DNA from 3 places in the Dactylosporangium sp. CA-092794 genome. Region 1 is predicted to be linked to each of the others. Evidence: predicted binding sites of a transcription regulator. Region 1 holds the regulator's gene; each other region holds the start of a gene.
What was found. The regulator HrcA, encoded in region 1, represses chaperone genes, less so after heat shock. The targets are predictions, from matches to a motif close to GGTTNGCACNCTCNNNNNGAGNGTGCNAACC.
Positions count from the first base shown of each region.

Region 2: the regulator HrcA is predicted to act here: its motif matches at 6,029-6,059, upstream of groES (co-chaperone GroES).
Region 3: the regulator HrcA is predicted to act here: its motif matches at 6,464-6,494, upstream of groL (chaperonin GroEL).

Region 1 covers NZ_CP192044.1:10,973,731-10,983,678, forward strand. The annotation lists gene ACQPXD_RS47350 (VOC family protein) at 1-445, shown strand, start outside; gene ACQPXD_RS47355 (serine hydrolase domain-containing protein) at 432-1,790, opposite strand; gene ACQPXD_RS47360 (SDR family NAD(P)-dependent oxidoreductase) at 1,857-2,582, shown strand; gene ACQPXD_RS47365 (hypothetical protein) at 2,570-2,737, opposite strand; gene ACQPXD_RS47370 (hypothetical protein) at 2,893-3,450, opposite strand; gene ACQPXD_RS47375 (helix-turn-helix domain-containing protein) at 3,447-4,541, opposite strand; gene ACQPXD_RS47380 (16S rRNA (uracil(1498)-N(3))-methyltransferase) at 4,605-5,303, opposite strand; gene dnaJ (molecular chaperone DnaJ) at 5,300-6,424, opposite strand; gene hrcA (heat-inducible transcriptional repressor HrcA) at 6,451-7,473, opposite strand; gene ACQPXD_RS47395 (DUF4870 domain-containing protein) at 7,658-8,230, shown strand; gene hemW (radical SAM family heme chaperone HemW) at 8,284-9,480, opposite strand; gene ACQPXD_RS47405 (enoyl-CoA hydratase-related protein) at 9,498-9,948, shown strand, end outside.
Region 2 covers NZ_CP192044.1:11,936,718-11,946,665, reverse strand. The annotation lists gene ACQPXD_RS51740 (ABC transporter transmembrane domain-containing protein) at 1-1,483, shown strand, start outside; gene ACQPXD_RS51735 (ABC transporter ATP-binding protein) at 1,483-3,207, shown strand; gene ACQPXD_RS51730 (DUF1707 SHOCT-like domain-containing protein) at 3,250-3,537, opposite strand; gene ybaK (Cys-tRNA(Pro) deacylase) at 3,542-4,021, opposite strand; gene ACQPXD_RS51720 (hypothetical protein) at 4,039-4,785, shown strand; gene ACQPXD_RS51715 (THUMP-like domain-containing protein) at 4,745-5,950, opposite strand; gene groES (co-chaperone GroES) at 6,135-6,449, shown strand; gene groL (chaperonin GroEL) at 6,542-8,188, shown strand; gene ACQPXD_RS51700 (molybdopterin-dependent oxidoreductase) at 8,313-9,821, shown strand.
Region 3 covers NZ_CP192044.1:535,268-545,215, forward strand. The annotation lists gene ACQPXD_RS02275 (glucosyl-3-phosphoglycerate synthase) at 1-691, opposite strand, end outside; SAM riboswitch class I at 850-984, shown strand; gene thrC (threonine synthase) at 1,000-2,268, shown strand; gene ACQPXD_RS02285 (GNAT family N-acetyltransferase) at 2,595-3,596, shown strand; gene paaN (phenylacetic acid degradation protein PaaN) at 3,633-5,306, shown strand; gene ACQPXD_RS02295 (cold-shock protein) at 5,589-5,792, shown strand; gene groL (chaperonin GroEL) at 6,669-8,291, shown strand; gene ACQPXD_RS02305 (GNAT family N-acetyltransferase) at 8,411-9,283, shown strand; gene ACQPXD_RS02310 (hypothetical protein) at 9,629-9,853, opposite strand.

The DNA of each region.
Region 1 (9,948 bases):
GGACCCGTCGGGCGCCGCCTTCGGCGCCTGGGAGCCGGGCCGGCACACCGGCTCGCAGCTGTTCGACGAGAACGGCGCCCTGTGCTGGGCCGAGGTGACCACGAGGGAACCGACCGTGACCGACTTCTTCTACCACGGCCTCTTCGGCTACCACCAAACCCCCCTCCCCAGTAATGTCGGACCCGGGGACGAACCCTTCGACTACTCAGCGTGGAGCCTCGGTGACACCGACCCGGTCGCCGGCCGCCTGACGATGAACTCGAGCTGGGCGGGCGTCCCGGCGCACTGGACGGTCTACTTCGCCACCGACGACACGGACGCGGCCGCCGACCGGGTGCTGGCCGCGGGCGGCCGGGTGCAGCACGGCCCGTTCGGCTCCCCGCACGGCCGCCTGGCCGTGATCGAGGACCCGAACGGCGCCGTTTTCACGATCATTTCCCGATGAAGCGGTACCCGTCGAAAGCCTCCTGCCCGCGGGTGAACCGGTAGGTCGCCCAGTGCATCAGCACGACCGTCCCGTCGGCGTCGCGGGTGAGCCGCAGCAGTTCGCCCGTCTCCCGGCCGGAGACGGTGCGCAGCACGTCGGGCTCGCCGTCGACCGGCGCGAACACGGCCGGCGGCCGCTTGCCGGGCTGCTCGACCGACCGGGCGTGCAGGGCGCCGTCGCGCCAGCTGAAGGTGTACTCGTTGCCCTCGCTCCACCAGCGCCCGAGCGCCGAACGGAACCGCTGCGGCGCCGGCGGGCCGGGGACCCAGGGCGCGATGTCCGCGGGGTCGTGCTCGACGACGGCGGCGAGCAGTTCGTGCGGCAGTTCGCAGATTTCCCCGGCGGTACCCGATGAGCCAAGACTCGCCACGGCCAGCGCTTTGGGGGTGTCGGCCCCGCCGGCCCGGCCGTAGGCGCCGGCCAGGAACCCGGGCATCGCGCCGTCGTGCCCGACGTGCACGACCCGCTCGGCGCCCGGCTGCGGGTGCAGGATGAGGCCCAGGCCGAAGCCGCGGGCCCAGAGGACGTCCTCGGTGACGGCCTGCGGCGCCCGCATCTCCTCGACGGTCGCGGCGGCGAGCACGGTGCCGTTGGGGTCCATCTCGCGCGGATCGGCCAGGAAGGCGGCCCAGCGGGCCAGGTCGGCGGCGGTGCTCCACAGCTGGGCGGCCGGGCCGATGGCGCCGAAGTTGTCGGGCGGCTCGGGGTGGGCGTAGTCGGACCAGGCATCGACCTGGTAGCCGGTGACCGGCCGCTGCGGGTCGGCCGCGGTGTCGTGCAGGGCGAGGGGCTCGAGGATGCGCTCGCGCAGGACCTCTTCCCAGGTGCCGCCGCGCAGCCGGCCGACGAGGTGGCCGAGCAGGGCGACGGCCAGGTTGGAGTAGTGGAAGCGCAGGCCGGGGCGCAGCACCTGCTCGGCCCGGTCGAGCTGGGCGAGCAGCGTCTCCAGGTCGGGCGCCTGCATGGTGTCCCAGATGTCGCCGAACGGCTCGCGCTGCAGGCCGGACAGGTGCGACAGCATGCGCCCGACGGTGAGCTCGCCGTGGGCCTTGACCGGCAGGTGGCGGGCGATCTGGTCGTCGAGGTCGAGCAGGCCCTCGTCGCGGCACTGCATGACGAGCACGGCGGTGAACGTCTTGGTGATCGATCCCATCCGCAGCTGGCTGCCGGCGTCGACCCCCTCACCGACCTGGAAGGTCCACAGTGGCCGGTCGGCGCGGTGGATCGCGACGCTGAGTGCCGGGACCCGGGCGTCGGCCTGGACGCGGCGGATCATCCGCTCGTACCGCTGGGAAATGCTCATGAGCCGGCATCCTCTGACTCGCATCCGGGCTCGCAACTGCCGGATCTTGGCGTTTAGGGTACCGGTATGGCTGCTCGCAGGGTGCTGGTGACCGGCGCGGCCCGCGGGATCGGCGCCGCGGTCGCCCGCGCGTTCGCGGAGCGCGGCGACCGGGTGGCGGTGCACCGCCGCGCCCCGGGCGACCCGGGCCTGCCGGGCGAGGGCCACGTGGTGGTCCGCGGCGACCTGGCCGACCCGGAGGCGACCCGCGCGCTGGTCGACACGGCCGCGACCGCCCTGGGCGGCCTGGACGTGGTGGTGAACAACGCCGCGGTCTACCTGGAGCACAAGATCCTCGAGACGGACTACGACGAGTGGCTGGCCGCCTGGCGCGAGACCGTGGCGGTCGACCTGCTCGGCCCGGCCAACGTGTGCTGGTGCGCGGCCCGCCACCTGCCCCCCGGCGGCCGGATCGTGAACGTGAGCTCCCGCGGCGCCTACCGCGGCGAGCCGGACCACCCGGCCTACGGCGCCGCGAAGGCCGGGCTCAACTCGATGACCCAGAGCCTGGCCCGCGCCCTGGCCCCGCGGGGCATCGCGGTGACCGCGGTGGCCCCGGGCTTCGTCGCCACGGACATGGTCCGCTCCCTGGTCGACTCGCCGGAGGGCGCCGCGATCCGCGCCCAGAGCCCCTTCGACCGGGTCGCCCGCCCGGAGGAGGTCGCCGCCGCCGTGCTGTTCCTGGCCTCCCCGGACTCCGAATGGACCTCCGGCGCCATCCTCGACCTCAACGGCGCCAGCTACTTCCGCTGAGCGCCGTTCCCGGCCTGCTCGTCGCCGCTGCCCGAGGGCGGCAACATTTGCTCACGCATCCGCCGGCGGCGCGCCACGCGCTCGGCGCTGTCCCAGCCGGGGTCGACAACGCGAGCCTTCGCCTTGACGTCCCGCCAGTTCGCGGCCTCGGTCATGACTCGTCCTCCGCTTTCAACGCCAGGCCAGTATAAGCCGGACAAATAGCGCCAGCTCAATCCGCCATCGGAGGGCAGGGTGGTCACCAGCGGCCGAAGCAGATGGAGAGGGCGGATACAGCGGCGGCGCCTGCCATTGAGGTGCGGAGTTGGCGTTACAGCAGGCCGTGCTGCCTCGCGAAGGCCGGAAACCCGTCGCCGGAGCACGGCAGCCGCATGCCGTCGGCGCGTAGAGCATCTACGAGCCGCCCGGCGCTCGGCTCGGTCAGCTTGCCCGCCCTGCAGAACTGGGCGATGAGCCACAGCGTGCCGTGGACCTGCGCCCCGTGCTTGCGCGCGACCTTCACGGCGCCGCGATCGTCCGTGATCGCGATGCCGTGCCTGAGCTCGGCCGCGGCGAGGACGCTGGCCTCGCCGAGGCCGTGTTCGCCGGCGCCCAGCCACCGTGTCCATTTCACGAACGCCTGGAGTTCCGCCAGCGAATCCAGCGTCGCGACCCGCATCCAGTCGACTTCCAGCGCTCGAGCCAGGTGCGGGTGCGCGGCCACGCCGTCGCTCAGCTCGCTGCGGACCACCGACGTCGTCCAGCACTCCCAGCCGACCAGCAGGTCGCGGAGAACGTCCAGGCGGTCGGCACCGGCGAAGCCGGACAGGCACATGCTGTCGAAGCAGATGGGGCCGGGACCGGCGGGTTGGGCGAAATCGGTCGTCATGGCGCGAGGTCGGCGTCCGGATCGGCCGGCAGGTCCTGGTCCTGCAGCTGGCCGCGCATGAGTTCGATGGTGCGGGCCCGGGTGATCAGGTCATCTCGCCAGGCGCGCAGCACTGCCTTGGCGTACGCGGGCGGCACCCGGACCGACTCGAGGTCCGGCGGCGGTGTGAAGCCGAGCGCCTCCAGGAACTCGGCTCGGGTGGGAGCCGACTGGAGCCAGCGGCGCGGAACCGGCGGGACTCCCGCGGCCTCGGCTTGGCGACAGGTCAGCGACCATGACGCCCGGTATCGCGCGGCGACCTGCAGCAGCCGGTCCCGCGCGATCGGCGCCGATGCCGCCGCGTCGGCGGCGAACGCGGCGACCGGCACCAGCAGCTCGGCGGCGAACGCGTCGATGACGGCTTCCCGGTCGGCGCGCGAGGCGTGGACCCCGAGATCGCTCGAGTACTCGTCGCCGAGCACGAGGTGGCCCAGCTCGTGTGCGGCGGTCGCGCGTCGCCGGCCCGGGTCGCCTCGCACGCTGATGACGGCGGCCGCGAGCGCGCCGTCGACGGCCGATGCGCCATCGCCCTTCACGCCGGTGACGACGGCGAACTGGCCGGCGCGTTCGCACAGGCTCAGCATGCTCTCGATCGGGCCGTCGCCGATGTCCAGCTGCCTTCGAACCCAGCCGGCCGCGAGCCGCGCATCCGCTACGGACGCGACCGGCTGCGGGTATCGCAGCAGCGGCGGCAGCGCCAGATGCCCGGAGTCGATCAGTTGTCGCAGGTCTCGCATCCATTCCGCGAGCGCGGCCTCCAGCGCGGCCGACTCGCGGGCGACCTCACTGTCGGTGTCGTCGGTGAGCGTCACGCTCCGCCGCGACAGCACGGCCGGTGGCGGCTCCAGGAAATGCGCCATGGAGAGGCCCAGCGCGGACGAGAGCCGGACGAGCTCGAGCGCGTCGATCCGCCGGGTGCCCGCCTCGATCTTGGCGACCATGGTCCGGTCCAGGCCGATGCGCTCACCGAGGTCACCCTGGGTCAGGCCGGCGGCGACGCGCGCCGCGCGAATGCGGTCGCCCACCATGCTCCAGTCCTGGGACTCCACCATGTTGCGATAATCGCACAATCGGCGTGCCCCAGCTAACACGTCGCGGAGCGGAGCCCCGATCGGTCACCAGCGGCCGAGGCGGATGGAGAGGGCGGATACGGCGGCGGCGCCCGCCGTTGAGGTGCGCAGGACCTCGTGGCCGAGGCGGACCGGGGTGCCGCCGAGCAGCGGCAGTTCCTCCGGGGCGACGCCGCCCTCCGGGCCGACGACCAGGGTGATCTCGCCGGTCTCGGGGAGGGGCACGGCCGACAGGGGCTCGGCGGCCTCCTCGTGCAGGACCAGGACGGTGCCGGTGAGGGCGAGCTGCTTCGTCGTCCGGGCCTGCTCGACCGGGGGCAGCCAGGCGCGGCGGGACTGCTTGGCGGCCTCGCGGGCGGTGGACTGCCAGCGCTCGAGGGGCTTGGCGTCCTTCCAGCGGGCGATACTGCGGGTGGCCTGCCAGGGCACGATCCGGTCGGCGCCGACCTCGGTGAGCAGTTGCACGGCCAGTTCGCCGCGCTCGCCCTTGGCGATGCCCTGGACGACGGTGATCGACGGGTCGGGGGGCGGCACGTGCGTGGGGGCGTCCAGGGTGAGGTCGAGCGCGCCCTTGCGGGCCGCCGTGACGACGGCGCGGGTCAGGCCGCCGCGGCCGTCGCAGAGCAGCAGCGCCTCACCCGGGGCAAGGCGCTGCACGTCGGCCGCGTGGTGTCCCTCCGTACCGCTCAGCACGAAACTGCCGGCGGCGGGCAACTCGGCGACCAGGAACAGCGGCAGGCTCACGCGTGGCCGTTGAAGGCGTCGCGCATCCGGGAGAAGAAGCCGCCCTGTTTCGACAGCTCGGCGACCTCCTCGCCGCGGCTGCGGGCGAACTCGCGCAGCAGCCGCTCCTGCTCCGGCTCCAGCCGGGTCGGGGTGCGCACGTCCAGGTGGACGTAGAGGTCGCCGCGGCCGGCGCCGCGCAGGTGGGGGACGCCCTTGCCGCGGATGCGCAGGGTGGAGGTCGGCTGGGTGCCGGCCTTGACCTCGACCGTTTCCTCGCCGTCGAGGGTCTTGATGGTCAGGCGGGTGCCCAGCGCCGCGGCGGTCATCGGCACGGTGACCCGGCAGTGCAGGTCGTCGTCCTTGCGCGAGTACACGTCGTGGGGGCGCTCGTGGATCTCCACGTAGAGGTCGCCGGGCGGGCCGCCGCCGGGGCCGACCTCGCCCTGCTGGGCGAGGCGGATGCGCATGCCGTCCTCGACGCCGGAGGGGATCTTGACCGTCAGGGAGCGGCGGGTGCGGACCCGGCCGTCGCCGCCGCAGGTCGCGCACGGGTGCGGGATGACGGTGCCGAAGCCCTGGCAGGCCGAGCACGGGCGGGCCGAGACGACCTGGCCGAGGAAGGTGCGCTGGACCGACTGGACCTCGCCGCGGCCGCCGCAGATCTCGCAGGTCTGCGGGTGGGTGCCGGGCGCGGTGCCGGCGCCGGTGCAGGTGGAACACACGACGGCGGTGTCGACCTGGATCGGCGCCTCGACGCCGAACGCCGTCTCGTGCAGGTCGAGGTCGAGGCGCAGGATCGCGTCGGCGCCGGGGCGCACCCGGGGGCGCGGCCCGCGGGCGGACTGGGTGCCGAAGAAGGCGTCCATGATGTCCTGGAAGCCGACGAACGCGCCGCCGGCCGGGCCGCCACCGCCGCCGCTGGGGGCCAGCGGGTCGCCGCCCAGGTCCACCATCTCGCGCTTGCGCGGGTCGGAGAGGACCTCGTAGGCCGCGTTGATCTCCTTGAACTTCTCCTGCGCCGCCGGGTCGGGATTGACGTCCGGGTGAAATTCGCGGGCCAACCGACGGTAGGCCCGCTTGATCTCATCGGCTGTGGAGTCCCGCTTGACGCCGAGAATCCCGTAATAGTCCTTCGCCACTGAGTCCTATACCCCTGAGATAGATGTCAACTCTGTGCCAGCAGGTCGCCGACGTAGCGTGCAACGGCCCGCACGGTCGCGATGTTTCCGGGGTAGTCCATGCGGGTCGGGCCGAGGACGCCCATCCCGCCGACGACCATCGAGCCGGGTCCGTAGCCGGTGGCCACGATCGACGCGGTCCGCAGGTCTTCGATCTCGTTCTCGTCGCCGATGCGGACCCGGGTGATGCTGGGCTCGACCTCGCCGAAGAGCTTGAGCAGGATGACCTCCTCCTCGAGCGCCTCGAGGATGGGCCGCAGCGAGCCCTGGAAGTCCAGCAGGCCGCCCCGGGCGAGGTTGGCGGTGCCGGCGAGCGCGATGCGCTCCTCGGACCGCTCGACCAGCGTCTCCAGCAGCACGGTGGACAGGGCCGTCATCGGGGGCCGCAGGTCGGCCGCCGCCTCTTCGACGAGCGCCAGCACCAGCGGCGGGGTGTCGGCCAGCCGCTTGCCGACCAGCTTGTCGTTGATCAACCGGCGCAGCTCGGTGACGTCGTCGGAGAGGATCGGGCGGGGCAGGTCCACGAGGCGCTGCTCCACCCGGCCGGTCTCGGCGATCATCACCACCATGAGCCGCGTGGTGGAGATCGGGACCAGCTCGAAGTGCCGCACGCTGGCCCGGGACAGGCTCGGATACTGCACCACGGCGACCTGCCGGGTGAGCTGCGCGAGCAGCCGGACGGTGCGGTGGACGACGTCGTCGAGGTCGACCGCGCCGATCAGGAACCGCTCGATCGCCCGGCGCTCGGCCTGGCTGAGCGGCTTGACCCGGGAGAGTTTGTCGACGAAGAGCCGGTAGCCGGCGTCGGTGGGCACCCGGCCGGCGCTGGTGTGCGGCTGGCGGATGTACCCCTCCTCCTCCAGCACGGCCATGTCGTTGCGCACGGTCGCCGGGGAGACGCGCAGGTTGTGCCGCTCGACGAGGGCCTTGCTGCCGACCGGCTCCTGGGTGGCGACGTAGTCCTCGACGATGGCGCGCAGCACTTCAAGCTTCCGCTCGTCAAGGGCCATGGCACCTCCTCCGGGACTGGCACTCCCATCTAGTGAGTGCCAGTCTACGTCAGGCGTGCGCGCTCACGCGATGATCGTTTTGCGCACGATGTGCGGCACCAGGCCAGGACCGGGCAAAACTTGTCCAAAAGAAGTCATGTCGTGTCGCTGGCGTCACTTGATCGGTCCCCTTACCGTGGCCGTCATGAGTGAACCACCTCGCCCCCCGGGGGAATACGGCTCGCCGTCAGACCCCAACTATGTCCCGCCGCCCACCAGCGGCGGCGGCGCCTACCCCCCGCCGCCGACCTCGGGCGCGGGGTACCAGCAGCCGGGGTACCAGCAGCCCGGTTATCAGCAGCCGGGGTACCAGCAGCCCGGCAACGCCTACGGCTACCAGCAGCCCGGCGCGTACGGCGCACCCGGCGCACCCGGCGCCCCGGTCGGCTACGCGAACAGCGACGAGAAGACCTGGGCGCTGATCGCCCACTTCGGCGGCATCATCGTGGGCTTCATCGCCCCGCTGGTGGCGCTGCTGGCCAAGGGCAACGAGTCGCCGACCGTCAAGGCGCACGCAAACGAGGCGCTGAACTTCCAGATCACCTGGGGCGTCGCGATGATCATCGCGGTGATCCTCAGCGTCTGCTCGTTCGGCATCCTCGTCTTCCTGCCGTTCCTGGTCTGGATCTTCATCGTCGTGTTCGCGGTCATCGCCGGCATGAAGGCGAACAACGGGGAGCTCTACCGCTACCCGGCAACGGTCCGCCTGATCAAGTAAGCAGCTCTGCGCGTAGGGCGGCCGTCACCCCCGGCGGCCGCCCTGAAAACCGCTCAGGTCAGGGCGCGCGCCACCCCGTCGGCGAGCAGCCGGCCACGTAGCGTGAGCACCGCCCGGCCCGCCTCGAACGCGGCCGGCTCCAGCTGCCCGTCGGCCAGGCAGTCCCGCGCGCCGGCCAGCCCGGCGGCGTCCAGCACCGCCAGCGGCAGCCCGTCGGCGAGCCGGATGCGCAGCAGCACGTCCTCCAGGTGCCGTTCTTGCGGCGTCAGTACCTCACGTGCCTGCCCCGGCGACGCCGCGTCCGCGAGCCGCGCGGCGTAGGCGTGCGGGTGCTTGACGTTCCACCAGCGCACGCCGCCGACGTGGCTGTGCGCGCCGGGCCCGAAGCCCCACCAGTCGCCGCCCCGCCAGTAGAGCTCGTTGTGCCGACACGGCGAGTCCTTGGACCAGTTCGACACCTCGTACCAGGCGAACCCGGCCGCGGCCAGGGCCTCGTCGGCGGCGATGTACCGGTCGGCGGCCACGTCGTCGTCCGGATACGGCAGCTCACCGCGGCGCATCCGGGCCGCCATACGCGTGCCGTCCTCGACGATCAGCGCATACGCGCTGACGTGGTCGGCCCCGGCGTCCACGACCGTGCGCAGCGAGTCGGCGAAGTCCTCCGGCCGCTCACCCGGAGTACCGTAGATCAAATCAAGATTCACCCGGTCGAACCCGGCGGCCCGGGCCTCGCCCGCCGCCTGCGCCGGCCGGCCGGGCGTGTGCCGGCGGTCCAGCACGGCCAGCACGTGCGGCGCGACGGACTGCATGCCGAGCGAGATCCGGTTGAACCCGGCCGCCCGCAGCTCGCGCAGCGCGGCCCGGTCGACCGACTCGGGGTTGGCCTCGGTGGTCACCTCGGCCCCGGCGGCCAGGCCCCAGGTGCGGTCGATGCCCTCCAGGATGCGGCCCAGCTCCGCCGGGGGCAGCAGGGTCGGCGTGCCGCCGCCGAAGAAGACGGTGTCGACCCGCGGCGGCCGGACCACCTTGGCGGCCAGGGCGAGCTCGTCGAGCACCTGCCCGGCGTAGCCGTCACTGAGCACGCCCTCGCCGGCCGTGTAGGTGTTGAAGTCGCAGTAGCCGCACCGCGTGGCGCAGAAGGGCACGTGGACGTAGACGCCGAAGCCCGCCCGCCCGGCGCCGTCGGCGACCCCGCCGGGCAACGCGCCGTCGCGCGGGACCGGCTCACCTTCTGGCAGTACTCCTGGCACCTCACTAGTGTGCCCGCATGACTTTCGTACGGTCGCAGACGGAGCACGGTGTGGCGACGCTCGTCCTCGACAACCCGGCCACCCGCAACGCGCTGTCGACGGCGGTCATCGAGGAGCTGCTGGCGGCGCTGGCCGCGGCCGAGGCGGACGACGCCGTGCGGGTCGTCGTGCTCAGCCACGCCGGGCCCGTGTTCTGCTCCGGCGCCGACCTGCGGGAAACCGCGGACGCGTTCGACTCCGGCCGGCCGCCGGTGAGCCGGCTCGGCGAACTCCTCGCCGCGATCTGGGAGGGGCGCAAGCCGGTCGTGGCCCGGGTGGGCGGGCCGGCCCGGGCCGGCGGGCTGGGCCTGATCGCCGCCGCCGACATCGCTGTGTGCACCGCGGATGCGACGTTCGCGTTTTCCGAGGTACGCATCGGTGTCATCCCCGCCGTGATCTCCGCCACAGTGCTGCCGCGGCTGGCCCCGC
Region 2 (9,948 bases), 960 kb from region 1:
CCGGCGGGGGCTGGTCCTGGCCGCGCTCGGGGTGCTCGCGCTCGGGTCCATGACCGCGTTCGCCGGGATCATGCGGCACCGGTTCGCCGTCTCGAACTTTCTCAGCGCCGGGTTCCGCACCATGCAGGTGACCGTCCGGCAGGCGGCCCGGCTCGGGGCGACGCTGCCGAAGCGGGCGGCGACCGGCGAGGTGGTCAGCATCGGCACCACCGACTTCGACCAGATCGGGCTGTCGATGGACATCACCGCGCGCGGCAGCGGGGCGATCGTCGCGATCGTGGTGGTGTCCGTGCTGCTCCTGCGCACGTCGGTGCCGCTCGGGCTGGTCGTGGTGCTCGGCGTTCCGGTGCTGGTCGCGGTGGTCGGGCTGCTGCTGCGGCCGCTGCACCACCGGCGGCGCCACCAGCGCGACCTCGCCGGGGAGCTGACCGGGCGGGCCGCCGACATCGTGGCCGGGCTGCGGGTGCTGCGCGGCGTCGGCGGGGAGTCCGTGTTCTCCCAGCGGTACCGCGCCGAGTCGCAGCGGGTGCGCTTCGCCGGCGTGCGGGTGGCGCGGGTCGAGTCGGTGCTCGAGGCGGCCCAGATCCTGCTGCCCGGGTGTTTCGTCGCGCTGGTGACCTGGCTCGGCGCGCGGTTCGCGGTGGCCGGGCGGATCAGCCCGGGCGAGCTGGTCGCGTTCTACGCCTACGCCGCGTTCCTGATCGCGCCGCTGCGCACGCTGACCGAGTTCGCGGACAAGGTGACCCGCGGCCTGGTGAGCGCGCGCCGGGTGGTCGACCTGCTGCGGATCGAGCCGGAAATTCAAGATCCCCCGGCGGTGGTACCGCTCGAGCTGGGCGACCTCGACGACCCCGACTCGGGGCTGGTGGCCGCCCGGGGCGCGTTCACCGCGGTCGCGGCCGTCCGGCCCGAGCACGCGGTGGCCATCGCCGACCGGATCGCGCTGCTGGAACCGGGGTCCTCGGCGCGCCTGCACGGAGTACCACTGCGGCATTTGGCTCTTGACGAGGTGCGGCGGGCGATCGTCCTCGCCGACAATGACGCGCGGCTGTTCCGTGGCCCGCTGCGTGACGAGGTCGGGGACGGGCACACGCTGGAGGCGGCCGCCGCCCGGGACATCGTGGACGCGCTGCCCGGCGGCCTCGACACCGAGATCGCCGAGCGCGGGCGCGACTTCTCCGGCGGCCAGCAGCAGCGGCTGCGGCTGGCCCGGGCGCTCGCGCTCGACCCGCCCGTGCTGGTCCTCGTCGAGCCGACCAGCGCCGTCGACGCGCACACCGAGGCGCGCGTCGCCGAGCGGCTGGCCGCCGCGCGGGCCGGGCGGACCACCGTGGTGTGCACGACGAGCCCGCTGCTGCTGGACCGGGCCGACACGGTCGCGTTCGTGGGCGCCGACGGGCGGGTCGAGGCCACCGGGGCGCACCGGGCGCTGCTGGACGGCTGCCCGGCGTATGCCGCCGTCGTGACCCGCGGGGAGGACTGATGCTGCCGGTGGCCGGGCGGGCCGAGGTGCGCGCCTACCTGCGCGGGCTCTTCACCGCCTACCCGCGGCGGCTCGCCCTGGTGCTGGCCCTGCACGTGCTCGCCGCGGCGGCCGGGCTGGCCGCGCCGCCGCTGCTCGGCGTGCTGGTGGAGCGGGTCGCGGCGGGCACCACCACGTGGACCGTGGACCGGATCGCGCTGGCGATCGCCGGGTTCGTGGTCGTGCAGTCGGTGCTGGTGCGCTACGCCCGGCTGGCCGCCGCGCAGCTGGCCGAGCAGGTGCTGGCCCGGCTCCGCGAGGAGTTCGTCGACGGGGTGCTCGCCGTCCCGCTGTCCACTGTGGAGAAAGCCGGCACCGGCGACCTGCTCAGCCGGGCCTCGCGCGATGTCTCGCAGACCTCCGAGTCGGTGCAGATGGCGCTGCCGCAGATCGCGGTCGGGCTGCTGCAGATGCTGCTCACGCTGGTCGCGGTGGCCCTGGTCGGGCCGATCCTGCTGGTGCCGGCGCTGGTCGCGGTGCCGCCGCTGTTCTTCGTCTCCCGCTGGTACTTCCGCCGCGCCACCCCCGGCTACCTGCGCGAGGGCGCGGCGTTCGCGCAGCTCACCGACGGGCTGACCGAGACCGTCGAGGGCGCCCGGACGGTCGACACGCTGCGGCTGCGGGCCCGGCGGATCGAGCGCACCCAGGAGCAGCTGGCCGGCACCTACGCGGCGGCCCGCTACACGCTGTCGCTGCGCACGGTCTGGTTCCCGATCACCGAGTTCTCCTACGCGCTGCCGGGCGTGGTGACGCTGCTGGCCGGCGGCTGGCTGGCGCTGGAGGGCCGGGTCGGCGTCGGCCAGGTGACCGCGGCCGTGCTGTACTTCGTGGCCATCATCGATCCGCTCGACACGGTCTTGAGCTACGTCGACCAGCTGCAGCTCGGGCTGGCCTCGGTCGCGCGGCTCGTGGGCGTGCGCGGCGCGGCGGCCCGGCCGGTGCCGCCGGGCGGGCCGCGGCCGGTCGACGAGGAGCTCGTCGCCAAGGACGTGCGGTACTCCTACGTCGACGGCCGGGACGTGCTGCACGGCATCGATCTGGCGGTCCGGCCGGGGGAGCGGCTGGCCGTCGTCGGGCCGTCCGGCGCGGGCAAGTCCACCCTGGGCCGGCTGCTGGCCGGCATCCACGCGCCCCGGGCGGGGACCATCGAGCTGGGTGCGGTACCGCTCGGCGAGCTCCCCCTCGACGAGCTGCGCGGCCACGTGGCCCTGGTCACCCAGGAACACCACGTGTTCCTCGGCAGCCTGCGGGAGAACCTGACGCTGGCCCGGCCCGGCGCCACCGACGACGAGCTGTTCGCCGCCCTCGCCACCGTCGACGCGCTCGGCTGGGCCACCGCGCTCGGCCTGGACGCCACCGACCTGTCGCTCTCGCCGGCGCAGGCGCAGCAGCTGGCCCTGGCCCGGCTGGTGCTGGCCGACCCGCACACGCTCGTGCTGGACGAGGCGACGTCGCTCATCGACCCGCGGGCGGCCCGGCACCTGGAGCGCTCCCTGGCCGGCGCGCTGGAGGGCCGCACGGTGATCGCGATCGCGCACCGGCTCTTCGCCGCGCACGACGCCGACCGGGTCGCGGTCGTGGAGGGCGGCCGGATCACCGAGCTGGGCAGCCACGACGAGCTGGTCGCCGCGGGCGGTGCCTACGCCGCGCTGTGGCGCTCCTGGCACGGCGCCCAGCCTCAGTGAAAGCCGTCAGCTCGGTGAAAGCCGTCAGCTCGGTGCAGGCCGTCAGTGAAAGAGGGTGTAGGCCGTCCCGATGAGGACCACCGCCAGCAGGGCCAGGGCGAAGGTCAGCAGCAGCTGGTGGTCTTCGCGCCGGGCCGCCGCCGGCGGCGGCGGGGTCAGGGCCGGCAGGTCGATGACCGCGGCGCGCAGGTCGTCGAGGGTCTTGGCCGCGTAGACCGTGTCGACCCGGTCGGAGAACTCGTCCAGCGTGAGCCGGCCCGCTTGGGTGTGCCGTTGCAGGTCCGCGATCACCCGCTCGCGGTCCTCGTCCGATGCCCGCACGGCGACCATGCTGTCAGTGTGCCGCGATCGGCGCCAGGGTCGCGCCGGTGACCTGCACGAGGTCGGCCGGGGCCAGCTCGATCTGCAGGCCGCGCCGGCCGCCGGAGACATACATGGTGGGCAGCTCCTCCGCCGACGCGTCGATGACGATCGGCAGCCGGGAGCGCTGGCCGACGGGGGAGATCCCGCCGGTCACGTAGCCGGTGGCCCGCTCGGCCGCGGCCGGCTCGGCCATCGCGGCCCGCTTGCCGCCGACGGCCGCGGCCAGCGCCTTGAGGTCCAGCGACGACGAGACCGGCACCACGCCGACCGTGAGCTGCCCGTCGACGGTGGTGATCAGGGTCTTGAACAGCCGCGCCGGGTCGACGCCCAGCGCCGCGGCGGCGGCCTCGCCGTAGGAGGCGGCGCGCGGGTCCACCTCGTAGGTGTGCGGGGTGAACGCGATCTTCGCGCGCGTCAGGAGCGCGGTCGCCGGGGTGCCCTTGCTCGCCACTGGCCCACAATAGCGACATGCGAATCGGCGCCGTCCAGTTGTATCTCGGCCACGGCCACCTGTTCCTCGGCGCGTCCAGCGGCATCGACCTGTCGGTCTTCGACGGCGACGGGGCGGTCACCGCGACCGAGCATCACGTGCGGATCGCGGCGCGGCCGCAGGTCGGGCCGGTGCGGGTGCGGCTGTGGCAGGGCGCCGGGCCGCGCGTTGGCCGGCTGGTCTTCGACGGGCTGCTCAAGCTGCCCGACGCCAAGTTCTGCGTCGAGGAGGGTACGGGTCTCTCGCGGTACCTCGTCAAAGTCAACAGCCACGGACCGCGCGTGCTGGTGGCCGTCGACGACCCCGGGCACGCCTCGCGTGTCGACGTGGTGCTGGATCCGGAGTTCGTGCCGCGCAGCGCGCAGGTGTGGACGGCCGGCGAGCCGCCGTTTCCGAAGCTCACGGTATCGCCGACCGCGCCCCGGCACCGGGCCGACGCGGTCGCCGATGCCCTGGCCGGGCACGACTTCCCGCGCAAGCGGCTGACCGCGGCGCTGCTGGTCGTCGCCGAGGAGCGGCGGCAGCGCAACTCCGAGCAGAGCGTCGCCTTCTACGTCAACGACATCGTCGAGTGGCTGCGCTGGCTCAACGACCGCCTGACCTACGAGATGTGCCGCGACACGGGCCGCCACCTGCTCGGCCAGCTCGGCCTGCGCCCGCCCGACAAGCTGGCCGATGAGGTGCTCAGCGACCTGCAGCGGCGCCTGGGCCATCCGCTGGTGTGAGCAGCAGCGCGGCCGGCGCTCCGCCGATGCGGGTCAGGGCGAGCACCGCCGTTCTCGATCCGTCCAGGCGCAGCTGCCGCCGCAGCTCCTCCACGTCGTGGGCGGAGCCGCGCTTGAGGATCTGCAGCGCGCCGACGTCGAGCGCGCGCAGGGCGGCTCGCAGCTTCTTCAGGGCGATCGGGAGCCGTTCGAGGATGGTGTACGGCCGGGCGAATGGTGTCTCAATTCGCTGATTTGTCGTGACATAGGCGATCGTGGGGTCCAGCAGGGCGCCGTCGAGCGCCTCGGCGAGTTCCGCGACCAGATGGGCCCGGACGACCGCGCCGTCGGGGTCATACAGATAGGCCCCGAGCGGGCCGGCCGGGGCCTGCCGCTCTCCGGTGCCGGTCAGTTCGAAGGCCTCCGAACCGCGCAGCACGGTCGCCCGGCGCGGCGCCCCGGCGAGCGGCCCGCACCACGCGGCCGCCTCGACCACGTCGCCGTCCACGGACACCCACTCGCCCTCGGCCCCGGCCGGCAGCAGCGCGTGGTCGATGCCGGGGGCCAGCTTGAGCACCGTGTGCGGCACGCGCCCGGGCAGGCCGGTGACGAACTCCCAGGGCGGCGAGTACGCCCGCGGGTCGAACACCCGCCGGCCGCCCGACGTGCGCCGGGCCGGGTCGCAGAACACGGCGTCCACCGCGTCCAGCGGCGTCTCGGTGGCGTCCTGTGTGTCCACCGTCACCGAGTCCCGCAGGCCGAGGGCGCGCACGTTGGCCGCCGCGACGGCGGCGGTGACGGGTGAGGCGTCGACGGCCTGCACGCGCAGCCCCGCTCGGGCGAAGGCGATGCTGTCGGCGCCGACGCCGCAGCCCAGGTCGGCCACGCGCCGCACGCCCGCGGCGGCCAGCCGGGCCGCCCGGCGCCGGGCCACCGCGCCCCGGGTGGCCTGCTCCAGGCCGGCCCGGGTGAAGAGCATGCCGGCCGCGTCGGGGCCGAACTTCGCGGCCGCCCGGCGGCGCAGGTCGGCCTGGGTCAGCGCGGCGGCGGCCAGCCGGGGCTCGAATCCGCGGGCCCGCAGCGCGGAGGCTGCGGCGAGCGGGTCGTCGCCGGGCACCGCGCCGGCCGCCGCCAGCGCGGCCCGTCCGGCCTGCGTGTCCAGGGCCAGCACGTCCTCGAGCTCCACGCCGAGATTATCCCTGGGTGATTTCGCGGCGTGTTTGGCACTCTAGTTGACGGAGTGCTAGACGCCGACATAACCTCCGATTAGCACTCTCGTGTCGAGGGTGCCAGCCAACCCGGCCGGAGCCGGCACCCGCGACGACGGCTTCACCGGGCACTCGATAGCAAGCTAGATACCCCAGGAGGGTATGCCCGTGACTACCGCGACGCAGGTTGCGATCAAGCCGCTCGAGGACCGCATCCTGGTCCAGGCCAATGAGGCTGAGACGACCACCGCCTCGGGCATCGTCATTCCGGACACCGCGAAGGAGAAGCCCCAGGAGGGCACCGTCATCGCGGTCGGCCCGGGTCGCATCGACGACAAGGGCAACCGGGTGCCGATCGACGTCAAGGTCGGCGACACCGTGATCTACTCGAAGTACGGCGGCACCGAGGTCAAGTACTCCGGCACGGAGTACCTCGTGCTCTCCGCCCGCGACGTTCTCGCCGTCATCGAGAAGTGACCGAGTTTCATTAAGGCAGTGGCCACCGCCCCGGACCCTTGCGCAGGCGCGAGGCAGCCGGGGCGGTGTCGCTTTGAAGGGAATCCATAAGCATGGCGAAAATCCTGAGCTTCTCCGACGAGGCGCGCCACCTGCTGGAGCACGGCGTCAACCACCTGGCCGACACGGTCAAGGTCACGCTCGGCCCCCGGGGACGCAACGTCGTCCTGGACAAGAAGTTCGGTGCCCCCACCATCACCAACGACGGCGTGACGATCGCCAAGGAGATCGAGCTCGCCAACCCGTATGAGAACCTCGGCGCGCAGTTGGTCAAGGAGGTCGCCACCAAGACCAACGACGTGGCGGGCGACGGCACCACGACCGCGACCGTGCTGGCCCAGGCGCTCGTGCGCGAGGGTCTGCGCAACGTGGCCGCGGGCACCAACCCGGCCGGCATCAAGCGCGGCATCGACGCGGCCGCGGCCGCGGTCGTCAACGCGCTCAAGGACAAGGCCACCCCGGTCGCCAGCCACACCGAGATCGCGCAGGTCGCGACCATCTCCGCGCAGGACGCCACCATCGGCGACCTGATCGCCTCGGCGATGGAGCGGGTCGGCCGCGACGGCGTCATCACGGTCGAGGAGGGCTCGACCCTCACGACCGAGCTCGAGGTCACCGAGGGCATGCAGTTCGACAAGGGCTTCATCTCCCCGCACTTCGTGACCGACAACGAGGCGCAGGAGGCGGTCCTCGAGGACACCTACGTCCTCGTCACCACCCAGAAGATCGCCGCCATCGAGGAGCTGCTGCCCCTCCTGGAGAAGATCGTCCAGAGCAGCAAGCCGCTGCTGATCATCGCCGAGGACGTCGAGGGCCAGGCCCTGTCGACCCTGGTGGTGAACGCCATCCGCAAGACCTTCAAGGTCGTCGCGGTCAAGGCGCCCGGCTTCGGCGACCGCCGCAAGGCCATGCTGCAGGACATCTCGATCCTGACCGGCGCCGAGCTGGTCGCCCCGGAGCTTGGCTACAAGCTCGAGGCGGTCGGCCTGGAGCAGCTGGGCACCGCGCGGCGGGTCGTGGCCACCAAGGACCTGACCACGATCGTCGACGGCGGTGGCGACAAGTCCGAGACCTCCGCCCGCGTCGAGCAGCTGCGCAAGGAGATCGAGGCCTCCGACTCCGACTGGGACAAGGAGAAGCTCAACGAGCGCATCGCCAAGCTCGCCGGCGGGGTCGCGGTCATCAAGGCCGGCGCCGCCACCGAGGTGGAGATGAAGGAGCGCAAGCACCGCATCGAGGACGCGATCTCGGCCACCAAGGCCGCGGTCCAGGAGGGCATCGTCCCGGGCGGCGGCGCCGCCCTGGCCCAGATCCAGTCGGTCCTCGACGGCGACCTCGGCCTGAAGGGCGAGGAGAAGGTCGGCGTCTCGATCGTGCGCAAGGCCCTGGTCGAGCCGCTGCGGTGGATCGCCCAGAACGCGGGCTTCGACGGCTACGTCGTGGTCGGCAAGGTCGGCGCGCTCGACTTCGGCCACGGCCTGGACGCGGCCACCGGCGAGTATGTCGACCTGGTCAAGTCGGGCATCGTCGACCCGGTGAAGGTGACCCACAGCGCGGTCGCCAACGCCGCGTCGATCGCCGGGCTGCTGCTCACCACGGAGAGTCTGATCGTCGACAAGCCGGAGGCGCCGGAGCCGGCCGCCGCGGGCGGCCACGGCCACTCGCACGGCCACGGGCACTCGCACGGCCCGGGCTTCTGACCCAACCGCTGCACCGCACACGGCCCCGGGCGCCCGCGCCCGGGGCCGTGTCGTAGCTGGGCGAAAGATTAGGGAGTCATTACCGGGCTTGGTCCCGCCGGGATGATCGCCGCATGCTAGGGGCGTGCAGACTCGCAGGTTCGCAGCGCTGACCGGGCTGGCCGCCGCCGGCGTCGCGCTGGGCGTCGCCGAGGTGGTCGCGATCCTCACCGGCGCCACCACCTCGCCCCTGGTCAGCGTCGGTGGCGTGGTCATCGACAGCGTTCCGGCAAAGGTCAAGGATTTCGCCGTCGCGGTGTTCTACACCTACGACAAGCTGGCCCTGAGCGTCGGCATGCTGATCATCCTGGCCATCGTGGCCGCGCTCATCGGCATCTTGGCGGCGAGGCGCGAGATCTGGGGTTACCTCGGCCTCGGCGGGTTCGGCGTGATCGGCATCGTGGCGGCGCTGAGCCGGCACAACGCGCCCTGGTATGCGTTCGTGCCGACGCTCGTCGGGGTGCTCGCCGGCGCCGGGACCCTCCGCTGGCTGCTCACCCGCGAGGCGGGGGACAACGCCACGCCCGAGGAGCGCCGCTCGTTCCTGCGCACCGCCGGCTACACGCTGGTGGGGGCGGTGGTCGTGGGATTCGCGAGCCGCTGGTGGTCGACCCGCCGGGGCGTGGAGGCGGACCGGGCCTCGGTGAACCTGCCCCCCGTGGCGCCGAACTCGGTCGCGCCCCTGCCGCCGAGCGCCGACGCCGGCCTGCCCGACCTGTCGCCGTTCGTCACGCCCAACCAGGACTTCTACCGGATCGACACGGCCCTGGTGGTGCCGCAGCTCACGACCGAGGACTGGCAGTTGCGCATCCACGGCCGGGTCGACAAGGAGATCACCATCAGCTGGGACGAGCTGCTCAAGCGGCCCATGATCGAGCGGTACATCACGCTCGCCTGCGTCTCCAACGAGGTGGGCGGCGACCTGATCAGCAACACCAAGTGGCAGGGCGTGCGGGTCTCCGACCTGCTCGACGAGGCGCGCCCCCAGGCCGGGGCCGATCAGGTGGTGAGCCGATCGATCGACGGGTTCACCGCGGGCACCCCCACCGCCGTGCTGCGCGACGGGCGCGACGCCATGCTGGCCATCGCCATGAACGGCGAGCCGCTGCCGGTCGAGCACGGTTTTCCGGTTCGCATGGTCGTGCCTGGGTTGTACGGATACGTGTCCGCGACAAAATGGCTCGTCGAGCTCGAACTGTCGTCGTTCGCCGATTTCGACGCATATTGGATCAAGCGCGGCTGGGCCGCGCAGGGCCCGATCAAGACCGAGTCCAGAATCGACACGCCGCGCGCGGGCGCCAATCCCCGGGCGGGCGAGGTCACGATTGCCGGGGTGGCCTGGGCGCAGCACCGGGGCATTTCCAAGGTCGAGATCCAGGTCGACGACGGGGCGTGGCAAACGGCCACGCTGCTGCCCGTACCGTCGACCGACACGTGGCGGCAGTGGACGCTGCAGTGGCAGGCGACCCCCGGGCGGCACCGGCTGACCGTGCGCGCCACCGACAACGGCGGACAGACGCAGACCGACGCCGTGGCGCCGCCGGATCCCGACGGCGCCACGGGGTGGCACTCGGTCAACGTCGAGGTGCGCTGACGATCCGCTTCACCGGGCCGCGGTGCGCGACCGGGCCGTCCCGGCCGCGATGTGCGGGCGCCGCTGGGACGGCACGCCGGGCGCCGGGTGGGTCGGGCCCGGACGCCCGGACACGGTGCGCAGCGCC
Region 3 (9,948 bases), 2.6 Mb from region 1:
CGATCGTCGCGGCCATCCGGCCCAGGGCGGCCGTGTCCTGATGGCCGTGGGTGCGCTGGCCCAGGTCGACCTGGGCCACCGCGTCCAGCCCGTGGCGGGCGTAGGTGTCGATGAGCAGGCCCGTCTCCACGCCGTAGCCGGCCGCGAACGGCAGCGACTCCAGCAGGCTCCGGCGGGCCGCATACTCCCCGGCCAGCGGCTGCACCACCCCGGCCAGCTCCGGGAAGTGCGCGTTGAGCAGGGGCCGGGCGGCCAGCTCCGTGACCCGGCCGCCGCCGGCCGCGGAGACGTCCAGCAGCGGGCGGTCGTAGAAGGCCTTCACCATCAGCGTCGCCGGGTCGGCCAGCAGCGGGCCCAGCAGGCCCGTCACGAAGTGGGGGCGGAAGTCGGTGAGGTCGGCGTCGACGTACACCAAAATGTCGCCCTTGGTGACGGCGAGCGCCTTCCACAGCACCTCGCCCTTGCCCGGCCGGGAGCCGGTCGCCGGCAGGATGTTGTCGCGGTGGTGGACGGTCGCGCCGGCCGCCGCGGCCACCTCGGCGGTGCGGTCCACCGAGCCCGAGTCGACCACCACCAGCTCGTCGACGATCGGGCCGAGCATGCGCACGCCGGTTACGATCTCGCCGACCGTCGGCTCCTCGTCCAGCGCGGGCAGGACCACGCTCACTCGGGTCTCACCCTTCGCGGCCAGGACTTCCTCCGCCGGCCAGTCGCGCCAGCTCGAGGTGTGCCGGGAGAACCACTCGGCCGCGATCGGGTGCATGAATGAAACGCTAGCCCTGTCCACCTCGTGAGATGACTCATACCCAGAGGCCGGTGGCGCCCCTTACACTCGGCTTATAACTGAATACCTCATCCAGAGGGGCAGAGGGATACGGCCCGATGAAGCCCCGGCAACCCCTGCGGTGGCTCGATGTTGAGGCTCTCCGCGGTAGGTGCCAAATCCGTCCCGGCGCGCGCCCGTGCGCTTGGGAAAGATGAGAGGAAAGGCCTCCCGTCATGACCTCGACGCTCAGCGTCTTCACCGACTCCCCGGCCCGCAACCTGGTCTGCCGCGGCTGTGGAGCGACGTTCCCGCTCGCCGCGCAGCACGCCTGTTACGAGTGTTTCGGCCCCCTCGAGGTGGGCTACGACCCGGCGGCGCTGGCCAAGGTGACCCGGGAGCAGATCGAGGCCGGCCCCAAGAACATCTGGCGGTATGCGCCGCTGCTGCCGGTCGGCGTCGACCCGGAGTCCCGGGTCACGCTCGACCCCGGCCTCACGCCGCTGGTCAAGGCCGACGGGCTGGCCGCGGAGCTGGGCTTCACCGCACCGCTGTGGGTGAAGGACGACTCGGCCAACCCGACCCACTCGTTCAAGGACCGGGTCGTGTCGGTCGCGCTGACCGCGGCCAAGGCGCTGGGCTTCACGCGGTATTCCTGCGCCTCCACCGGCAACCTCGCCAACTCCGTCGCCGCGCACGCGGCCCGGGCGGGCGTCCCCTCGACCGTGTTCATCCCGGCCGACCTGGAGCCCGGCAAGATCGTCATGACCGCGGTGTACGGCGGCGAGGTCGTCGCCATCGAGGGCTCCTACGACGAGGTCAACCGGCTCTGCTCGGAGCTCACCGAGACCGACGAGTTCGAGCACACCGCGTTCGTCAACGTCAACGTCCGGCCGTTCTACGCCGAGGGCTCCAAGACGCTCGGCTACGAGGTGGCCGAGCAGCTCGGCTGGCGGCTCCCGGCGCAGGTGGTCATCCCGATGGCCAGCGGCGAGCTGCTGACGAAGATCGACAAGGCGTTCGCCGAGCTGGTCGAGATCGGCCTGGTGCCCAACACGCCCTGGAAGGTCTTCGGCGCGCAGTCGGCCGGCTGCAACCCGATCGCCAAGGCCCTGCACGACGGCGCCGACGAGATCATCCCGGTCAAGCCGACCGGCATCGCCAAGTCGCTCAACATCGGCGACCCGGCGGCCGGGCTCTACGCGCTCGAGTCGGTGCGCCGCTCCGGTGGCTGGATGGAGTACGCCGACGACGACGAGATCCGCGCCGGCATCCAGCTGCTGGCCCGCACCACCGGCGTGTTCGCCGAGACGGCCGGCGGGGTGACCGCGGCGGTGCTCAAGAAGCTCGTCGAGTCCGGCCGGCTCGACCCGAGCGCGGAGACGGTGGTGTTCAACACCGGCGACGGGCTCAAGACCCTCGATGCGGTGGCGGAGCTGGTGGGCCCCACCCATCGGGTGAAGCCGTCGCTGAAGTCGGCCCGGGAGGCCGGCCTGCTCGGATGATTTTTTCGGCTCCCACCGTTACGGTGGGTTCACAATCTGAGAGCGCTTTCTCGCTCGGATGAGGGGCGGGTCGTCCGATCGGCGGATGTGATCTATACGGTGCGTAATTGGTGGCGCGCCGAGCGTCCGTTTGAGGACTTGACGCCTTAAGACCCGAGCGCCAGGATGCTCGGTGCGGGAGGACGTGTCGCCGCGAGGCTTGAGCCGATTTTCTCGGTGGGAGCCCGCGACCACAACACCGGAGGTGTTGGCGAGCGTCCTCTCGACCAATTCTCCGGCATTTTAATGGTTTGCCGGGAAGTCTTCCGGCCGCCACGCTGAGGCGCATGGCCCTGCAAACCCTTGAGATCGTCGAGCTGCCCGTCGATGACCCGGCGGCGGTCGACGCGGCGCACCGGATCGCCGACGAAGCGATCCGCAGCGATGCCCCGGACCTCCCGCCCGAGTGCCGCTACGCCTTCGGCATGCAGCTGGTGCACCCGCGCCCGGGCGCCGATCGGCAGGTCTTCCTCGCCCACCGCGACGGCGAGCCGGTCGGCACGGTCGCCCTCGAATTGCCGACCCGCGACAACCTTGACAAGGCCCACATCGAGGTCTCCGTCCCCGTCGGCCTGCGCGGCCGGGGCATCGGCCGGGCTCTCTATGCCCACGCCGCCGGCCTCGCCCGCGACCGGGGCCGCACCTCGGCGCTCAGCTTCAGCCCGCTCGCCCCGGCGCCCAGCGGGTTCGCCGCCGCCATGGGCCTGCAGAACGGGCTCACCGACGCCCGCCGGAAGCTGCGCATCGCCGACCTCGACGAGCCGTCGATCCAGCGGTTGTACGACGAAAGCCTGGCCAAGTCGCCCGGCTACACCGCCGAGCAGTGGATCGGCATGCCGCCCGAGCGCCTGATCGCCGACCTGGCCGGGCTCGACAGCTCGTTCCTCGCCGAGGCGCCCATGGGCGAGCTGGACTACGAGCCGCAGAACATCGACGTCGAGCTCCTGCGCGCCCAGCACGAGGCATATGTGGTGTATGACTCCCGGCGGTACCAGAGCGTGGTGATTCACGAGGCGACCGGCCGGGTCGTGGCCTGGAGCGCGATCCGCGTCCGGCGGACCGTGCGCGAGCACGCCTGGCAGCTCATCACGCTGGTCCACCCGGCGCACCGCGGCCACCGCCTGGGCCTGCGGGTGAAGGTCGACAACCTGCGGTTCCTGCTCGCCCACGAGCCGGTGGCCACGATCCACACCTTCAACGCCGTCGAGAACTCCCACATGATCGCGATCAACGAGGCCATGGGCTTCCGCCTGGCCGAGCTCTGGGCCAACTGGCAGGGCGCGATCTAAAACCGCACCCGGCGTGCCGGTGGCAGGATGGCGCCCATGGAGAACTCGCACCCTATGTTCGCCAGCCACGCCGACACGCTGGAGCGGGCGCTGACCGCGATCGCCGAGCGTGCGTACTGGTCCAACTACCCGGAGTCGCCCAGCCCGCGGGTCTACGGCGAGCACGCCGCCGCCGAGGGCGAGGCCGCGTTCCGCGCCTACCTGGGCGCCGACTTCCCGCTCGCGGACCAGCCCGGCATCACCGACTGGGTGTCGACCGAGCGCTCACCGTTCGGCGTCGCGCTCGACGTGCGGTACCCGCACCTCGACCCTGACCAGGCGTTCCCGGCGCTGGCCGCGGGCATGCCGGCCTGGCGCGCGGCCGGCCCGCAGACCCGCGCTGGCGTGTGCGCCGAGATCCTCGCCCGGCTGCACCAGGCCGCGTTCGAGCTGGCCAACGCCGTGCACGCGACCACCGGCCAGGCCTTCGTCATGGCCTTCCAGGCCGGCGCGGCGCACGCGTTCGACCGCGCGCTGGAGGCGGTCGCCTACGCCTACCGGGAGATGACCCGCACTCCCGCCACGGCCGACTGGGAGAAGCCCGCCGGCAAGGGCCAGACGCTGCACATGTCCAAGACCTTCCATGTGGTACCGCGCGGTGCCGCCCTGGTCGTGGGCTGCAACACGTTCCCGACCTGGAACTCCTACCCCGGCCTCTTCGCGTCGCTGGTCACCGGCAACCCGGTGATCGTCAAGCCGCACCCCCGCGCCGTGCTGCCGCTGGCGATCTCCGTCAAGATCGCCCGGGAGACGCTCGCCGACGCGGGCTTCGACCCCGACCTCGTGCTGCTCGCCGCCGAGGCGCCCGGCGAGGGGCTGGCCAAGACCCTGGCCCTGCGCCCCGAGGTGCGCATCATCGACTTCACCGGCTCGACCGAGTTCGGCGACTGGCTGGAGGCCAACGCCCGGCAGGCCGCCGTCTACACCGAGAAGGCCGGCGTCAACACCGTCGTGGTCGACTCGACCGACGACTTCGCCGGCATGTGCCGCAACATCGGGTTCTCCCTGGTGCTGTACTCCGGGCAGATGTGCACGACGCCGCAGAACATCCTGGTGCCGGCGGCCGGCATCGACACCGACGAGGGGCACAAGAGCCTCGACGAGGTGGCCCAGGGCATCGCGGCCGCGGTCGGCGCGCTCACCCGCGACCCGGCGAAGGGCGTCGAACTCACCGGCGCCATCGTCAACGACGGCGTGCTCGAGCGCTTGGAGAAAGCCGCCGCCGCCGGCGCCCCGGTGCTGGAATCCTCAGACGTTTCCCACCCCGCCTACGCCGGCGCGACGGTCCGCACACCGCTCATCCGGAAACTCGGCGCGGCTGACGCAACAACGTATGGCACCGAGTGGTTCGGCCCCATTTCGTTCGTTGTCGAAACCGATTCCACGGAGCGCAGTTTGCGGATCTTCGCCGACACCGTGGGCAAGAAGGGCGCATTGACCGCTTCGGTGTATTCGACATCGGAGGGGGTGCTCGCGGCGATGGAAGAGGCCGCTCTGCTTGCTGGTGTGCATTTGTCAGTCAACCTTACCAGTGGCGTCTTCGTGAACCAGTCGGCCGCGTTTTCGGACTTCCACGCCACCGGCGCCAATCCGGCGGCCAATGCCTCGCTCACCGACGGTGCCTTCGTAGCCGGCCGGTTCCGCGTCGTGCAGTCCCGCCGTCACGTGTAGCTTCCGAGGTTACTAACACGTAGTCGCCGGGCGATGTTTGACGCTGCAAGGAATCGGGAGCGAGAAGGCATGCTCGGCGACCTTTTCGAGCTACATGATTCGTGACCTTGCTGTCCGATTTGGGCCTGTCGGGGCTCGGGTTATCTCGTGTACCGTGCGGTTCGGTCGTCGTTCCTTCGCCGGAGCCACCCCCGGACCCGGCGGCTGTGGGCCGAAGACCTGGGGGCTGGTCCCCACAGCCAGCCGAGTGATGCAGCAGGACCGAAGTAGAGGAAGTGCACCGTGGCACAGGGCACCGTCAAGTGGTTCAACAGCGAGAAGGGCTATGGCTTCATCGCGGTCGACGGGGGGCAGGACGTGTTCGTCCACTTCTCCGCGATTGAGATGGACGGCTACAAGTCGCTGGAAGACGGACAGCGCGTGGAGTTCGAGATCGCGCAGGGCCAGAAGGGCCCGCAGGCGGAGAAGGTTCGTCTACTCGCCTGACCGAAATCCGGAAAACCCCGCCGGGGCACCGTCCTCATTGCTGAGGAAGGTGCCCTGCGACCGTTTTGTCGGTGCGGGGATTGTTGCCCGATTTGAGTTGTTTTCTGTTTCTAGTCTTTAGCCCTTCGCTTCGCTCGGGCGTGGCTGGGGGGTTCCCACCCCAGGCCCCCCATGGCCGCTGCGCGGCCACTTTTTCTGCGCTGCGCGCCCCTGGCGTCTTGGTGCGGGCCCTTGTTGCGCCTCCGGCGCGGTGGTTGGGGTCTTCTGTCGCGCCTCTGGCGCAGTGGCTTGGGTGCCTTGTTGCGCCTTCGGCGCAGTGGCTTAGGTCCCCTATTGCGCCTTCGGCGCTGGGGTTGGGGTTTTTGTTGCGCCTTTGGCGCGTTTGGTTGGGGTCCGAAAGCTAGCCACGCGCGACTTCGTCGCGGCGCTGTGTCTGGGGGGTTCCCACCCCAGGCCTCCCATGGCCGCTGCGCGGCCACTTCTCCCGCGCTGCGCGCCCCTGACGTCCTGGTTGTGGCCCCCTATTGCGCCTTCGGCGCAGTGGTTGCTCGTCCTTGTCGGGCCTCAGGCGCAGGGCTTTGGCTGCTGTGAGCCTCGGGGCTAGCTCTCTGGGTTCACCTCGTGGGCTTTGGGGTTTGGTTGCACTCGGCACGCTTGAGTGCTAAACAGGGTGTTGGCACTCGTAACATGCGAGTGCCAACGGTCGGGACGGTGCAGCCTCGGGTGGGCAACCGCCGCGGGGCTGGTCGTCGCGGGCTCATCCGGCCCGACCGCCCGGGGATTCCGCTGGGTCCTCGTAGGTGCGAAAGCAGGCGGTGAGCCGCAGGCCCCACGTGGGTCGAGGCGAATCGTGGATGTCCAGGAGGACAACGCCGAATGGCCAAGATTATCGCGTTCGACGAAGAGGCGCGCCGCGGTCTTGAGCGGGGTATGAACACCCTCGCCGACGCCGTCAAGGTGACGCTTGGCCCGAAGGGCCGCAACGTCGTCCTCGAGAAGAAGTGGGGCGCGCCCACCATCACCAACGATGGTGTGAGCATCGCCAAGGAGATCGAGCTCGAGGACCCCTACGAGAAGATCGGCGCCGAGCTGGTCAAGGAGGTCGCGAAGAAGACCGACGACGTCGCCGGCGACGGCACGACGACGGCGACCGTGCTGGCGCAGGCGCTGGTCCGTGAGGGCCTGCGCAACGTCGCCGCCGGTGCGAACCCGATGGCGCTCAAGCGCGGCATCGAGGCGGCGGTCTCCTCCGTCGCCGACGAGCTGGCCAACCTGGCCAAGGACGTGGAGACCAAGGAGCAGATCGCCTCCACCGCCTCCATCTCCGCGGGTGACTCCACGGTCGGCGAGATCATCGCCGAGGCGATGGACAAGGTCGGCAAGGAAGGCGTCATCACCGTCGAGGAGAGCAACACCTTCGGCCTCGAGCTCGAGCTCACCGAGGGCATGCGCTTCGACAAGGGTTACATCTCGCCGTACTTCGTGACCGACACCGACCGGATGGAGGCCGTCCTCGACGACCCCTACATCCTCATCGTCGAGTCGAAGGTCTCCGCGGTGAAGGACCTCCTCCCGGTTCTGGAGAAGGTCATGCAGTCGGGCAAGTCGCTCGCGATCATCTCCGAGGACGTCGAGGCCGAGGCCCTGGCCACCCTCGTGGTGAACAAGATCCGTGGCACCTTCAAGTCGGTCGCTGTCAAGGCCCCCGGCTTCGGTGACCGCCGCAAGGCCATGCTGACCGACATCGCGATCCTGACCGGCGGTCAGGTCATCAGCGAGACCGTCGGCCTCAAGCTGGAGAACGCCGACCTGTCCCTGCTCGGCCGCGCTCGCAAGGTGGTCGTGACCAAGGACGAGACCACCATCGTCGACGGCTCCGGCGACGCCGAGTCGATCAACGGCCGGGTCGCGCAGATCCGCGCCGAGATCGAGAAGAGCGACTCGGACTACGACCGCGAGAAGCTGCAGGAGCGCCTGGCCAAGCTGGCCGGCGGCGTTGCGGTCATCAAGGTCGGCGCGGCCACCGAGGTCGAGCTCAAGGAGCGCAAGCACCGCATCGAGGACGCCGTGCGCAACGCGAAGGCGGCCGTCGAGGAGGGCATCGTGCCCGGCGGTGGTGTGGCCCTGGTGCAGGCCGGCAAGACCGCGTTCGACAAGCTCGACCTGGTCGGCGACGAGGCCACCGGTGCGCAGATCGTGCGCATCGCGCTCGACGCCCCGCTGCGGCAGATCGCCGTCAACGCCGGCCTCGAGGGCGGCGTCGTGGTCGAGCGCGTCCGCAACCTTGACGCCGGCCACGGCCTCAACGCGGCGACCGGCGAGTATGTCAACCTCCTGGCCGAGGGCATCATCGACCCGGCCAAGGTGACGCGCTCCGCGCTGCAGAACGCCGCCTCCATCGCGGCGCTGTTCCTCACCACGGAGGCCGTGGTGGCGGACAAGCCGGAGAAGGAGAAGGCCCCGGCCGGTGCGCCGGGCGGCGGCGACATGGACTTCTGAGTCCAGCGCTTCACGCGGCGGGCCGACCTCCGGGTCGGCCCGCCGTCTGCTTTTCGGTGCTATGTCACACCGACGCGGTACCGCCCACGGCCATCCTTTCAGTTAGGTATGTTTACTGAATGGTTGTGGATCTCGAGGACGTCGCCGCCGCGGGCGCTCTGCTCGCCCGGTCGCTGGACCTGCCCGAGGATGCCGCCGAGGCGAACGTCCTCGCGGCCCGGCTCGCCACGCCCCCGTCCGGCCGGACCGCCGTGCGCCTGGCCACCCCCGACGGCACGGGCGTCGCCTTCGCCTCGATCAACGACACCGACCCACAGCTCGGCCACGTCGAACTGCTCGCCGTACTGCCCGCCGCCCGCCGCCACGGCGCCGGCGCCGCCCTGCTGCGCGCCGCGGAGGAGCGCCTGGCCGCCCTGGGCGCGACCCAGGTCCGTCTGGGCGGCAACCCGCCGTGCTACGCGTGGCCCGGCATCGACGTGCGGTACACCCCGGCCGTCTGCCTGGCCCGCCGCGCCGGGTACAGACTCACGGACACCGCCTGGAACATGACCGCGGACCTGACGCGCGCCGACCCGGAGGCCGCGGCCGCGGACGAGGCCCGCCTGGAGGCCACCGGCGCGAAGGTCCTGCCCGCCGACGCCGATACCCCCGCCTGGGTCCGCTCAATCTGGGGCGAGGGCTGGGCATGGGAGGTCGAGCAATCCCTGGACCGCCCGGGCGCGGGCTGCTACGTCGCGGTGCGCGACGGCGAGATCCTCGGCTTCGCCGCATACGGCGCGAACCGCCCGAGCTGGTTCGGCCCGATGGGCACGGCCCCCTCCGCCGAGGGCCTGGGCGTAGGCCGAGTCCTGCTCCGCCGCTGCCTGGCCGACCAACACGCCGCGGGCCATACGACCGCGCAGATCGGCTGGGCAGGCCCCATCGGCTTCTACTCGAAGGCGGTCGCCGCTCGCCTGGAACGCATCTTCTGGATCTACACCAAGTCGCTGTAGCGGCCTCAGCACGACAAAAGCGGATAAGTCCTGACTCCTCCGGAGCCCCAACTTATCCGCTTTTATCACGAAATTTCATGATGCGAAGCGGCGAGCGACGCATGCTGGCCGTGTTCGCGCGAAGCGCGGGCGAAGGCAGCGGTGCGCCGCGCCCAGCCGGTCTTCGGCGCCGCATTGCGGTGCGTCTCGCGCGTATGCGGGGCAGGGCGCGGGTTCGCCGCGGTCCTGCCCCGCACACGTGCCGTGCCGCCCGTGATCCCCCGTCGTGCCACGGGCGGCGTCAAAGCCGGTACCGATCGCTCCACCGCCGAGAGCGGGATGGCGAGGTCGGCGCCGGCGTCGTTCTCACATGTCGGGCTGGTTGCCGCGCTTCTTCCGCGTCGACGTCTCCTGCTGCGCCTTGGTCTTCGCGCGCATCGTGGCCGTGTTCGGGTTGTTGGACTGGCCCGACATGGTCGAGTCGGCCGGCATCCCCATCTCGTCGGAGATGTCCGGGTCCAGGTACCCGAGGTCGTCCTCGCTGCGATGCATGCCGCGGTCGAAGAAGTCGTTCTGCCGTGACTTGCCCATGGCTCCCCCTCATGTCAGTCAGCCTCACCATATGAGGATGGTTCGCATGCTGGGGGCAAAACGCGCATTTCGGAACCGCCGCTCCGGAACCCGCA